Regions from separate parts of the Novosphingobium sp. NBM11 genome, predicted to be linked through region 1. Evidence: predicted binding sites of a transcription regulator. Region 1 holds the regulator's gene; the other holds the start of a gene.

Evidence for each region. Region 1 encodes LexA, which represses DNA repair genes until DNA is damaged. Its sites were predicted from a motif close to GTTCCNCNCTTGTTCT; they were not measured.
Region 2: recA (recombinase RecA) is a predicted target of LexA. The motif match lies at 2,772-2,787, and genes of this name have one in related genera.

The regions. Positions count from the first base shown of each region.
Region 1 is NZ_VUOG01000001.1:3,936,915-3,942,720, reverse strand. It holds gene F1640_RS19070 (hypothetical protein) at 1-148, shown strand, start outside; gene moaC (cyclic pyranopterin monophosphate synthase MoaC) at 543-1,034, shown strand; gene F1640_RS19060 (molybdopterin molybdotransferase MoeA) at 1,031-2,236, shown strand; gene lexA (transcriptional repressor LexA) at 2,294-2,986, shown strand; gene F1640_RS19050 (ComEC/Rec2 family competence protein) at 2,980-5,187, opposite strand; gene gltX (glutamate--tRNA ligase) at 5,226-5,806, shown strand, end outside.
Region 2 is NZ_VUOG01000001.1:193,525-199,330, forward strand. It holds gene alaS (alanine--tRNA ligase) at 1-586, opposite strand, end outside; gene F1640_RS00975 (trans-aconitate 2-methyltransferase) at 655-1,491, opposite strand; gene recA (recombinase RecA) at 1,628-2,698, opposite strand; gene F1640_RS00985 (response regulator) at 2,844-5,264, opposite strand; gene F1640_RS00990 (DUF2062 domain-containing protein) at 5,261-5,806, opposite strand, start outside.

The DNA of each region.
Region 1 (5,806 bases):
GTTCGTGGCCGGCGCGCGCCGGGCGCTGCTGCTGGCCTGCGCCGAACTCTCCGCACTGGCGCCGAAGCCGCGCAAGCCCGCCGCCCGCGCGATCTTCAAGCGCTGCGTGGCGTGGTTCAACCATGCGATCACCGCATCGGCGGCATGATCGGCACGGCGGAGCGCGACGGACATCCGCGCCGCTCTCGCCGAGATGGCCCGGCTTGCCGGGCAGAAGCGGCTGCTGGAGGAAATCGACGGCTGGCGCGACTGGTAGGGTTGGACGGCCACCCTGTCGTCATTGCGAGGGGCGCAGCCCCGCGGCAATCCCGGGCAGCACGCGCGGCTCTGGATTGCTTCGCTTCCGCTCGCAATGACGAACGGACCACGCGGCACTGATCGGCCCCTAACCCCCTGTCCTAAGCCGCGATCCTCTGGCATGACCACGGCATGACAGCCTGCTTTTCCTTTTGTCGCGGCGCGGTCTTTACCGGCCCGTGCCCACCCCGTGTTCCTTCGCCATGGACCGTGTCAACTTTGTCAACTTCGCAAGATTGCTCCGCATGAGCGGGCTTACGCATCTCGATTCACAAGGCCATGCGCGCATGGTCGATGTCGGCGGCAAGGCGGAAACGGCGCGCGTCGCCATCGCGCAGGGCCGCATCCGCATGACGCCGGCCACGCTTGCCGCCATCCGCGAGGGCGATGCGCCAAAGGGCGACGTTCTGGCGGCAGCGCGGATCGGCGGGATCATGGCGGCGAAGAAGACGGGCGAGCTCATCCCCCTGTGCCATCCGCTTGCGCTCGATGCGGTCGCAGTGGAGTTCGCCTTCGTGCCCGATGGCGTGGAGGTGACTGCCACTGCCTCGCTCACCGGCCGGACTGGCGTGGAAATGGAAGCGCTGACCGCCGTCTCGATCGCGCTGCTGACCATCTACGACATGGCCAAGGCGCTGGACAAAGGCATGGTGATCGAACAGGTCCGCCTGATCGAAAAGCGCGGCGGCAAGTCGGGCACGTGGCGCGCGGACGAAGAGCGGCAAGACCAGGCATGAAAACCCCACCGTTACCGCTGGAGGAGGCGCAGCGGCGCCTGCTCGCGCTGGCCCCCGCGCTGCCGGTGGAACGTCGCCCCGCCGCCGAATGCCTGGGCTTCCATCTTGCCCAGCCGCTCACCGCTCGGCGCAACCAGCCCGAGGCCGCGCTCTCCGCCATGGACGGATACGCCCTGCGCGCGGCCGACCTGCCCGGCCCGTGGACCGTGGCGGGCGAAAGCGCCGCTGGCCATCCGTTCGATGGCACGGTCGCGCCCGGACAGGCGGTGCGGATCAGCACCGGCGCCGTGGTTCCCGACGGCGCGGACATGGTGCTGATCCAGGAAGACGCCACGCGCGAGGACGACAGCCTGCACCTGACGGGCGAACCGCCCGTGCCCCGTGACAAGCACATCCGTCCGCGTGGCATGGATTTCAGCCTCGATGCCCCCTTGCTGCCGGCAGGGCAACACATGGGCGCGGCGCAGATCGCGCTCGCCGTTGCCGCCGGGCACCATTACCTTGCCGTGCGCCGGCCGGTGAAACTGGCCGTCATCGATTGCGGCGATGAACTGGTCGCCCCCGGCACCCCGCTCGCGCCGCACCAGATTCCCGCCAGCAACGGCCCGATGCTGGCGGCGCTGGCGGCTGCCTGCCAGGTCGTGACCGATCGCATCGGGCCGATCCCCGACCGGCTCGACGACCTGGCCGCCGCGCTGGACCGCGTGCGCGATGCCGATGTGGTGGTTACCAGCGGCGGCGCTTCGGTGGGCGATCACGATCTGGTCCGCCCGGCAATCGAGGCCACCGGCGCGACGCTCGATTTCTGGCGGGTCGCGATCAAGCCGGGCAAGCCACTGATGGTGGCGCAACGCGGCAGACAGGTGATCCTGGGCCTGCCCGGCAATCCCGCCGCCGCCTTCGTGACCGGCTACCTGTTCCTGCTGCCGCTCCTCCGGGCCGCGCTGGGTGCGGCGGAAACGCTGCCGCGCCTGATTCCGGCTCGCCTCGCGCAGGATATGCCGGCGGGCGGCGGACGTACCGAATTCCTGCGCGCCCGCTGGGACGGTGCCAGCGTGACGCTCGATCCCCTGCAGGATTCCGGTGCGCTGTCGTCGCTCGCGCGCAGCAACGCGCTGGTCCGGCGCGAAGCCCGCGCGCCATTGACGCCAGCGGGAACGGATGTTCCGGTCTATTTGCTGGAAAATGGCGGAATTGCTTGACGGGTGCGTTTTAGTTGCTTATTCGTTCCGCATTCGTTCACTATGGAGTGACGCGCAATGCTGACGCGCAAGCAGCACGAACTGCTGACTTTCATCCAGCTCCGGCTTGAGGAGTCCGGCATTTCCCCCTCGTTCGAGGAAATGAAGGAAGCTCTCGATCTCAAATCGAAATCGGGCGTCCACCGGCTGATTTCAGCGCTGGAGGAACGCGGCTTCATCCGTCGGCTACCCAACCGCGCCCGCGCTCTGGAAGTGCTGCGCCAGCCGGACAGCGCAACCACCAAGGCCGCGTCGCGCACGGCTCCCGCCAACGATGTGGTCGTGCCGCTGCGCAGCCCGCCGAAGACCGCACCGGCGCCGGCCAACGACGTCATCGAAGTGCCGCTGCACGGCCGCATCGCCGCCGGTGCCCCGATCGAGGCGCTGGAAGGCTCCAGCGTACTGCCGGTGCCCGCAGCCCTGCTGGGCGCGGGTGAGCATTACGCGCTGGAAGTGTCCGGGGATTCGATGGTCGATGCCGGGATTTTCGATGGCGATTTCGCGCTGGTCCGCCGCACGGACATCGCCCGCGATGGCGAAATCGTGGTGGCGCTGATCCGGGGCGAGGAAGCGACGCTCAAGTACCTGCGCCGCGAAAAGGGCATGATCCGGCTCGATCCGGCCAACGCAGCCTACGATCCGCAATACTACCGTCCCGATGAAGTGCAGGTGCAGGGAAAGCTGGCGGGGCTGCTGCGCCGCTATCACTGATCCGTTGAAGCGGGCGACGGGGCGGCTTCCGGCCGGCGCGTCGCCCGCCAGCGATACCAGCCGTGGTGCCCCTGCGTCTCGGCCACGGTGCGCACGGTGCCAGCGGCAAGATCGATGGCGAGCCCGCCGGTCCGTGCCAGCAAGGCCCGGTCCGCTTTCAGCATCCTGGGCAGGCAGGTGCGTGGTAAGCGGCGATCTGCGATGACAATGTCGGCCGCTGCGCAGGCCCGTTTCAACTCCCCGATCTCCACCAGATTCTGCCCGCGCGCCATCAGCACCGCGAACGAACGCCCGCCCCGCTTCAGCGCGATCCGGCAGAAGTCGGCGTTGCAGACCGCAGCGGGCCAGGTGTCGAGCGGGCGGACGTTCCCCTCCATCCCGGCCATTTCCAGCAGGTTTTCGCGGGTATAGTCCCCGCGCGTCTGGCGCAGCACCAGCAGTTCCGGCCCTTCTCCGGTCACGCCCACGTGACGGCCATCGCCCGATACCAGGATGTCGGGCGGGCGCATGGTGGCAAAGACCAGCGCGGCCACCGCTGCCGGAACAAGCCCCCACAGGCGCACCGGTCCGGTCCACAGCGCCAGCCACAGCCCGCCGGTAACGAACAGCGCGAACACCCCGGGCGGCATCGACGGCATCAACGTCACCGCGCCGGGCTGCCCCGCCGTCACGTGCGCCAGCCACAGCAGGAGTTCGAGCGACTTGCCCGTCAGCCACCACGCCGGCCCGCCTGCCCCCACCACGTCCAGCACCAGCGCCAGCGCGATCAGCGGCATGGTCACGAACGTGGTGAGCGGAATGGCCACGACGTTGGCCGCCGCGCCGTAGATGCCGGCGCGGTGGAAATGGAACAGCCCGATCGGCATCAGCGCCAGTTCGATCACGAGTCCCGTCGCGAGCAGCATCACGAGATGCCGCCCCAGGCGAAGCAGTACCCCTTCCTCGCGCGCGGCCAGGAAGCGCTTGGCCGGCGCGGAACCGTGGAACGCGATGATCGCGATCACCGAGGCGAAGCTCATCTGGAAGCTCGGCCCGAACACGGCCTCGGGCCAGAACACCATGACGAAGAACGCCGCCACCGCCAGCATCCGCAGCGACAGCGGATCGCGCCCCAGCGCCAGCGCCGCCAGCACCAGCAAGGCGCCGATGCACGATCGCACCGTCGGCACTTCCGATCCCGTCAGCAGGGTATAGGCAATGCCCGCCAGCGCCCCCGCCGCCGCCGCGACGATCGGCAGGCGCACGCGCAGCGCCACGAAGGGAAACAAGGCGAACAGGCGCACGGTCAGGACATAGACCGCCGCGATCACCGCACTGACATGCAGGCCGCTGATCGAAAGCAGATGCGTCAGCCCGGCATCGCGCATCGCGTCCTCGTCGGTCGGCGCGATGCTGCCCCGATCGCCGCTTGCCAGTGCGGCCGCGATCGAACCGGGCGATCCGGCGAGACGGGCGCGAATGTGATCGGCCAGGTGTTGCTGCCAGCGGCGCAGCAGCCCTCCCCCGTCAGGCGGGGCCAGCACATCGACCGGCCCGACCACGCTGCCGGTCGCGGCAAGGCCCTGGAACCACGCGGCCCGGGCGAAGTCGTATCCGCCCGGCAGCATCGGCGGAGCGGGCGGCATCAGGCGCGCCCGCAGCCGCACCGTGGCGCCTTCGGCAAGACCGGGCCTGTCCTCTTCCAGCGGCAGGTTCACGCGCACCCGCATCGCACCGGGTACGCCTTCGATCCGCGCGTCGACGAGGAGGCGCACCCGCCCCCGCGCACTTTCCTCCTGCCGGTCAAGAATGCGCCCCTCCACCCAGCCGAAGGTCGGATGGCCCACCCCCGACTTTCCGACGAGCGCGGACTTGCTCCACACCGTCACGCAACCTGCCGCCACCATGAGCGGCAGAGAAAGCGCGGCAAGCCGAACGTAGTCCAGCGAACCCTCGCGCGGGATCGCCAGGGCCAGCGCCGCCACCGCCGCACAGGCGGCGAGAAGCGCCATCCACTGCCATGGCCCGTCCAGTTCCAGCCAGCTTGCGATTCCCGTCAGGAACGCGACCGCAAGCCATGGCGCACGCTCGAATGGGCGGGCGGCGAGGAATGCGTTGCTCGACGGAAGTATGCTGGACAAGCGCCGATAATTGGCCCAATGCCGCGCCGGTTCCACCGGCAGATTCACCGCCGGTTCAGCCTCAGTTTCGACTGCGGCCATGGACGCCATGGAATGCAATAGGAAGGACCGCGCGGCCGATGGCAAGCGCCACTGAAACCGTTTCCGCACAATCGGCCGCCAGAGCCGGCCAGGAACGCTCCGGCGTTGTTACGCGCTTTGCTCCCTCGCCGACCGGGTTCCTGCATATCGGCGGCGCCAGGACCGCGCTTTTCAACTGGTTGTTCGCCCGCCACCACGGCGGCACGTACCTGCTGCGGATCGAGGACACCGATCGCGCCCGCTCCACCGACGCGGCGATCGACGCGATCTTCGACGGGCTGGAATGGCTGGGCCTTACCGGTGACGAACCGGCCGTGTTCCAGTTCGCCCGCTCGGAACGGCACGCCGAAGTGGCGCATGCGCTGCTCGCGGCCGGCCATGCCTATCGCTGCTACCTGACGCAGGAAGAGCTGGCCGCGCGCCGCGCCAAGGCGCAGGAAGAACGCCGCCCGTTCCGCATCGACAGCGAATGGCGCGACGCCGATCCCGCGACCTGGCCTGCGGGCCAGCCCTATGTCGTCCGGATCAAGGCCCCACGCGAAGGACAGACGGTCATCACCGACCTGGTGCAGGGCGAAATCACGGTCAGCAACAGCGAGATCGACGATTTCATCCTGCT
Region 2 (5,806 bases), 3.7 Mb from region 1:
CGCCGTCTTCCTCGGCCGATCCCGGAGGGCCGCCCCATATGTGGTCGCCGTGGTCGAAGAAAATTTCCGAGCATGGCCCGCACGGGCCATCATCGCCCATCGCCCAGAAGTTGTCCTTGGTGGCGATGCGGATGATGCGGTCCTCAGGCAGGCCGGCGATCTTCTTCCACAGCTCGAACGCCTCGTCGTCGGTGTGATAGACCGTGGCGAGCAGCTTGTCCTTGGGCAGGCCCCATTCGCGCGTCAGCAGCGTCCAGGCGTGGGTGATCGCCTGTTCCTTGAAATAGTCCCCGAACGAGAAGTTGCCGAGCATCTCGAAGAACGTGTGGTGGCGCGCGGTATAGCCCACGTTGTCGAGGTCGTTGTGCTTGCCGCCGGCGCGCACGCACTTCTGCGAGGACGTGGCGCGCGGCACGGCGCGCGTTTCCAGCCCCGTGAACACGTTCTTGAACGGGACCATGCCCGCATTCGTGAACATCAAGGTCGGGTCGTTGTAAGGCACCAGCGGCGCGCTGTGCACCACCTCGTGCCCTTGCGAGCCGAAGTATTCGAGGAAGGACCGGCGGATTTCGTTCGTCGACGTCATGAGCCGCCGATTAAGCGAGCGTTCGGCCCGGAACAAGCACGTTTCGCCGATCAATGTGATCGCACATGCTATTCGGCCGTCGCGCGCACCAGCCAGACCGCCGCGGGGAACGAGACGACATCGCCTGAACGGTGGCTTTCGAGCAGATTTGCCAACCGTTCCAGGAAGGCTGGCCGCTCCGCTTCGGACATCACGCGAATCGCCCGCGCCGCGGGACCGATCCGGCCGAAGAACGCCAGCGCTTCGGCCACGGCATCGGGTCCGGCTCCTGCGATATAGTCGAAATCGACCGGGGTGAACGTCACGTCCCGCCATCCGCGCAGGCAGGTGCGCACATGATCGGGATCGGCGAACGCGAACGGCCCCGGCGCGAAGGGATCGCCTGAAGTTGGGGGTGGGGCTGACGCGGATGCGCCGGATTCCGGCAGCAGCGAAGCGATCCCGCTCGCCCAGCGATTCTCGCGCGGGGTGCGGAAGCAGGAGAAGACGATTCGCGCGCCCGGCGCGGCTATGGCGGAAAGGTGCGCGAAAGCGGCCGGCGGTTCGGGAAAGAACATCACGCCATGGCGCGAGACATACAGGTCCGGGGCCTGCTCCGGCTGCCAGGTCGAGGCATCGGCAACGGCGAAACGCACGTTGTCCAATCCGGCAGCCCGTGCCGACGCAGCCGCCACCAGGTCCGCCGAAACGTCGACACCGGTCACCATCGCATTGGGGCGGCCCCGCGCGAGCGCAAGCGAGAGTTCGCCGGCGCCACAGCCAATATCGACGACGTACCGCCCCGGCTCTTCATCGATCGCCGCCAGCAGATGCGGCGTCATCCGGGAAAAGCTGCGGTCCGTTCGGGCCTGCTCGTCCGCCCAGCTCCGACCCACGCCGCCCTGCCATTCGCCGATGTCCGTCATGTCCGTTCGCCTTCTTCCCGACCCCTCCCGACGCCAAGAAACCGGCACCGCTCCTGCCGGGGAGCGTGCCGGTTCTTTGGTCTGGCTGGACGGACGCGAGCGAGAGGAAGATGCCCGCGCCCGTCAGCCTGAAGGATCAGATGTCGTCGTCCGCGTCCGGCCCCGCCATCAGTCCTTCGGCAACCTGTTCGGTGCGGCCGCGAATGGCGGCTTCCAGACGGTCGCAAACTTCCTTGTTCTCGCGCAGGTAATTCTTCGCGTTCTCGCGCCCCTGGCCGATGCGGATCGAATCGTAGCTGAACCACGCACCCGACTTTTCGACGAGCCCGGCCTTGACCCCGAGATCGAGAATCTCACCGATCTTGGAGATGCCCTCGCCGTACATGATGTCGAATTCGACTTGCTTGAACGGAGGCGCGACCTTGTTCTTGACGACCTTGACGCGGGTGGAGTTGCCGACGATCTCGTCACGGTCCTTGATCTGCCCGGTGCGGCGGATGTCGAGCCGGACCGAGGCATAGAACTTGAGCGCGTTGCCGCCGGTGGTGGTTTCGGGATTGCCGTACATCACGCCGATCTTCATGCGCAGCTGGTTGATGAAGATCACCATGCAGCGCGAACGGCTGATCGAACCGGTCAGCTTGCGCAGGCTCTGCGACATCAGGCGCGCCTGCAGGCCGACGTGGCTGTCGCCCATCTCGCCCTCGATTTCCGCCCGGGGCACCAGCGCGGCGACCGAGTCGACCACCAGCACATCGATCGCGTTGGAACGGACCAACGTGTCGGTGATTTCCAGCGCCTGTTCGCCGGTATCGGGCTGCGAGACGATCAGCTCGTCGATGTTGACGCCCAGCTTCTTGGCATAGACCGGATCAAGCGCGTGCTCGGCGTCGACGAACGCGGCGGTACCGCCGTTCTTCTGCGCTTCGGCGATGACGTGCAGCGCCAGCGTGGTCTTGCCCGAGCTTTCCGGCCCGTACACTTCGATCACGCGGCCGCGCGGCAGGCCGCCAACCCCGAGCGCGATATCCAGCCCGAGCGACCCGGTGGAAATCGCTTCCACCTGCATGGTCTCCTTCGAGCCGAGCTTCATCACCGAGCCCTTGCCGAATGCCCGGTCGATCTGGGCGAGCGCCGCGTCGAGCGCCTTCTGACGATCCATTTCCTTGTCTTTGCCTTCCTGAATGAGCTTGAGCTGCGCCGCCATGGCTTCTCGTCCCCTTGCTAGAGATGGCTGACCTGAACCGTCAACAGGGACTATGTACCCACTTTGTTCCATAAGAACAAGATGGGAACGAAAATTTTTCCCGGCATCGCCGGAAAATCATCCATACCATTGTAGATTATAGATTTTATGCGCCTCGCAGCACTTTTTCCACGGCCGCGACGATCTGCGCGACCGAGAACGGCTTGGCGATAAAGTGCATATTGGGGATGTCGATATCGCGCCGCAGCTGCTCTTCGGCATAGCCCGACATGAACAGCACCGGCAGATCGGGCTTCAGCCGGCGAATCTCCCGCGCCATGGCGGGGCCGTCCATCGAAGGCATCACCACGTCGCTCACCACCAGGTCGAACGGCCCGTTCCGGCCGATCGCTTCCAGCCCTTCCTCGCCGTCGGCGGCGGTGGTCACCTCGTAGCCTTGCCGCACCAGCGCGCGCTCGGCCACGGCGCGGACGGTGTCCTCGTCCTCGACCAGCAGCACGCGCCCACCGCCGCTCCATTCGCGCCGGACATCAGCCTTCGGCTTCGGGCCTTCCAGGCTGGTTGCCGGATCGGGGGCATGGACCGGCAGGTAGATCGAAAACCGCGTACCCCGGCCTACCTCGCTTTCAGCGAAGATGAACCCGCCCGATTGCTTGACGATGCCATAGACCGTCGAAAGCCCGAGCCCGGTGCCCTTGCCCTTTTCCTTGGTGGTGAAGAAAGGTTCGAAGATCTTGCCGAGCAGCGCCGGCTTGATACCGTGGCCGTTGTCCTCGACGATCAGCGCGGTGTAATCGCCGATCGGCAGGATATCGCTTTTCATCCCGCGCACGTCGGCGGCGGTGATGCGCCGGGTCATCAGCCGCAGCACCCCGCCGCTCTTGTTGTCGGCCATGGCATCGCGCGCGTTGACCGCCAGGTTAAGCAGCACCTGTTCCAGTTGCACCGGATCGGCCCGCACGAAGCCAAGGTCGCGGTCATGCGTCACTTCCAGCTGGATCTTGCCGCCCAGCAGCCGCTTGAGCAGGGTGGACACCTCGGCCACCACGTCGGGCAGTTGCAGCACTTCGGGGCGCAGCGTCTGCTGGCGCGAGAAGGCGAGCAACTGGCGCGTCAGCGATGCCGCGCGGTTGGAATTGGCCTTGATCTGCTGGATATCGTCGTAATCGCTGTCGCCCGGCGTGTGGCGCATCAGCATGAGATCGCAATACCCGATGATCGCGGTCAGCACGTTGTTGAAATCGTGCGCCACGCCGCCGGCAAGCTGGCCCACGGCTTGCATCTTGGTGGCTTGCGCGATCTCGCGCTTGAGGCGGGTTTCCTCGCTCGAATCCTTGAGGCTGAGCAGCACCGCGCCATCGCCCAGCCCACGCACGCCGGCAAGGCTCAGCGAAACCGGCTCCTCGGGCGAGGACCGCAGCCGCACCGCCACATCGCCCGCCGTCGGCGCCCCTTGCGCGTAACGGCGCACGGCATCGGCGAGCGCGCCCTTGTCCTCGCGGATGACGAGGTCCGAGGGATAGGGAGGCGGCATCGTGTCGTCATGGCCGGCGGCGCGCAGGAAAGCCCGGTTGGCGAACAGGAAGCGCCCGTCGCGGTCCGTCATGGCCAGGCCCAGCGGCAGCCTTGCGAGCAAAGCCTCGATCTGCGGCAGGCCGGTGCGCGCGTCGCCCACCCCGCCCTGGTTGTCGAGCAGGATGAACAGCGAGGCGGTGTGCGAGGGATCGGCATCGATGCCCCCGTCCGGATCGGCTACCGGCAGGTGGATGAAACGCACCGGGATGCCCTTGGCCCCCTCGCGCGCGTAGTAGATCCGCTCCTGCTCGTCCGAGCGGAACCAGGCCACGAATTCGGTCCCGGCAACCGCGCCGTTCTCTTCCCCGCTGGCGCGGCTGGCGAACGCGGTATTTCCGGCAAGGATGCGCCCGTCCGGCGCCACGACCGCCGCCTGGATGCTTTCGCGGGCCAGCGCGCGGCCCACCTTACCGCCGATGTGCTGCACCATCTCCGCCACCAGATCGCGCTGGTTCACGGGCGTGAAACGCCACACGAGGTAATCCTCGCCCCGCCCTGCGCGGGCGACTTCACCGCTCCAGCGGCCGGTCGCGGTTTCGATCAGGTCCAGCGTGGCGCGCCCGTCGCGCCAGGCGGTGCGGGCGGCGGCGTCGAGCGCCTCGGCCTGCGGCTTCGACACCGGCAGGCGCGGCGGCGCGGCACCAAGGCCGAACCATTCGCTGAACCGCAGACTGGCGCAGGCCAACCGGCCGGCGCGGTCGGTGATGGCGATGCCCATGTCCGGCCGCTCGATCGCGGCATGGGTCACCGACCAGTCGGGCGCGGCGAAATCGGGCGCGGCCACCTGCGGGCGCAGGCGCAGGGCCAGCCGAAGCGCACCGCCCAGCAGCAGCGCGCCACCGGCAAAGGCCACCGCGACCACCGGCTCGCCCGATACCGCCCACAGCAGAACGGCCGTCGCCACCAGCGCCCCGCCCAGCAACAGCCATTCGCGCCAGGGCGCCCTGGCGTCCTGCGCCACGGGACCAAGCGCGAGCGGCGATTCGTTCATTCGGCGTGATCCCGCGCGGCCGCGCGCATCAGCCGCGTGCGGCGCTTGTGCCCGGTCCACCAGCGCCAGCCGAGCGCCGAGAGGACATAGCCCGCCACCGCCGCCAGCAGCGAAATCAGGAACAGACCGATCAACAGCGATGGCGCGGCATCGCTGCCCAGCCACGCGAGCCATTCCCCCACACCCGCTCCGCGCGTAACCAACTCACGCACCGTCAGGAAATCGGCGTGATAGCCGAAGCTGTTGCCCACCCAGATCGCGCCGGGCAGGAACACGAACAGCGTCGTCGGCGGAATCGAGATGAACGTCATCAGCGCAGCCAGCGGGATATTGCCGCGGACGGGAACACACATCAGTGCTGCGCCAACGATCTGCACGCCGGGAATCAGCGCGAAGATGCCGATGAACAGGCCCGCCGCCACGCCGCGCGGCACCGACCGGCGGGTGAACCGCCACAGCTCATGGCGCGCGGCGAGCGGACGGGCGAAGCGGTTCTGCTCCATCTGCTCGCGCGTTGGCATGTTGGCCTGCGCCCATTTCAC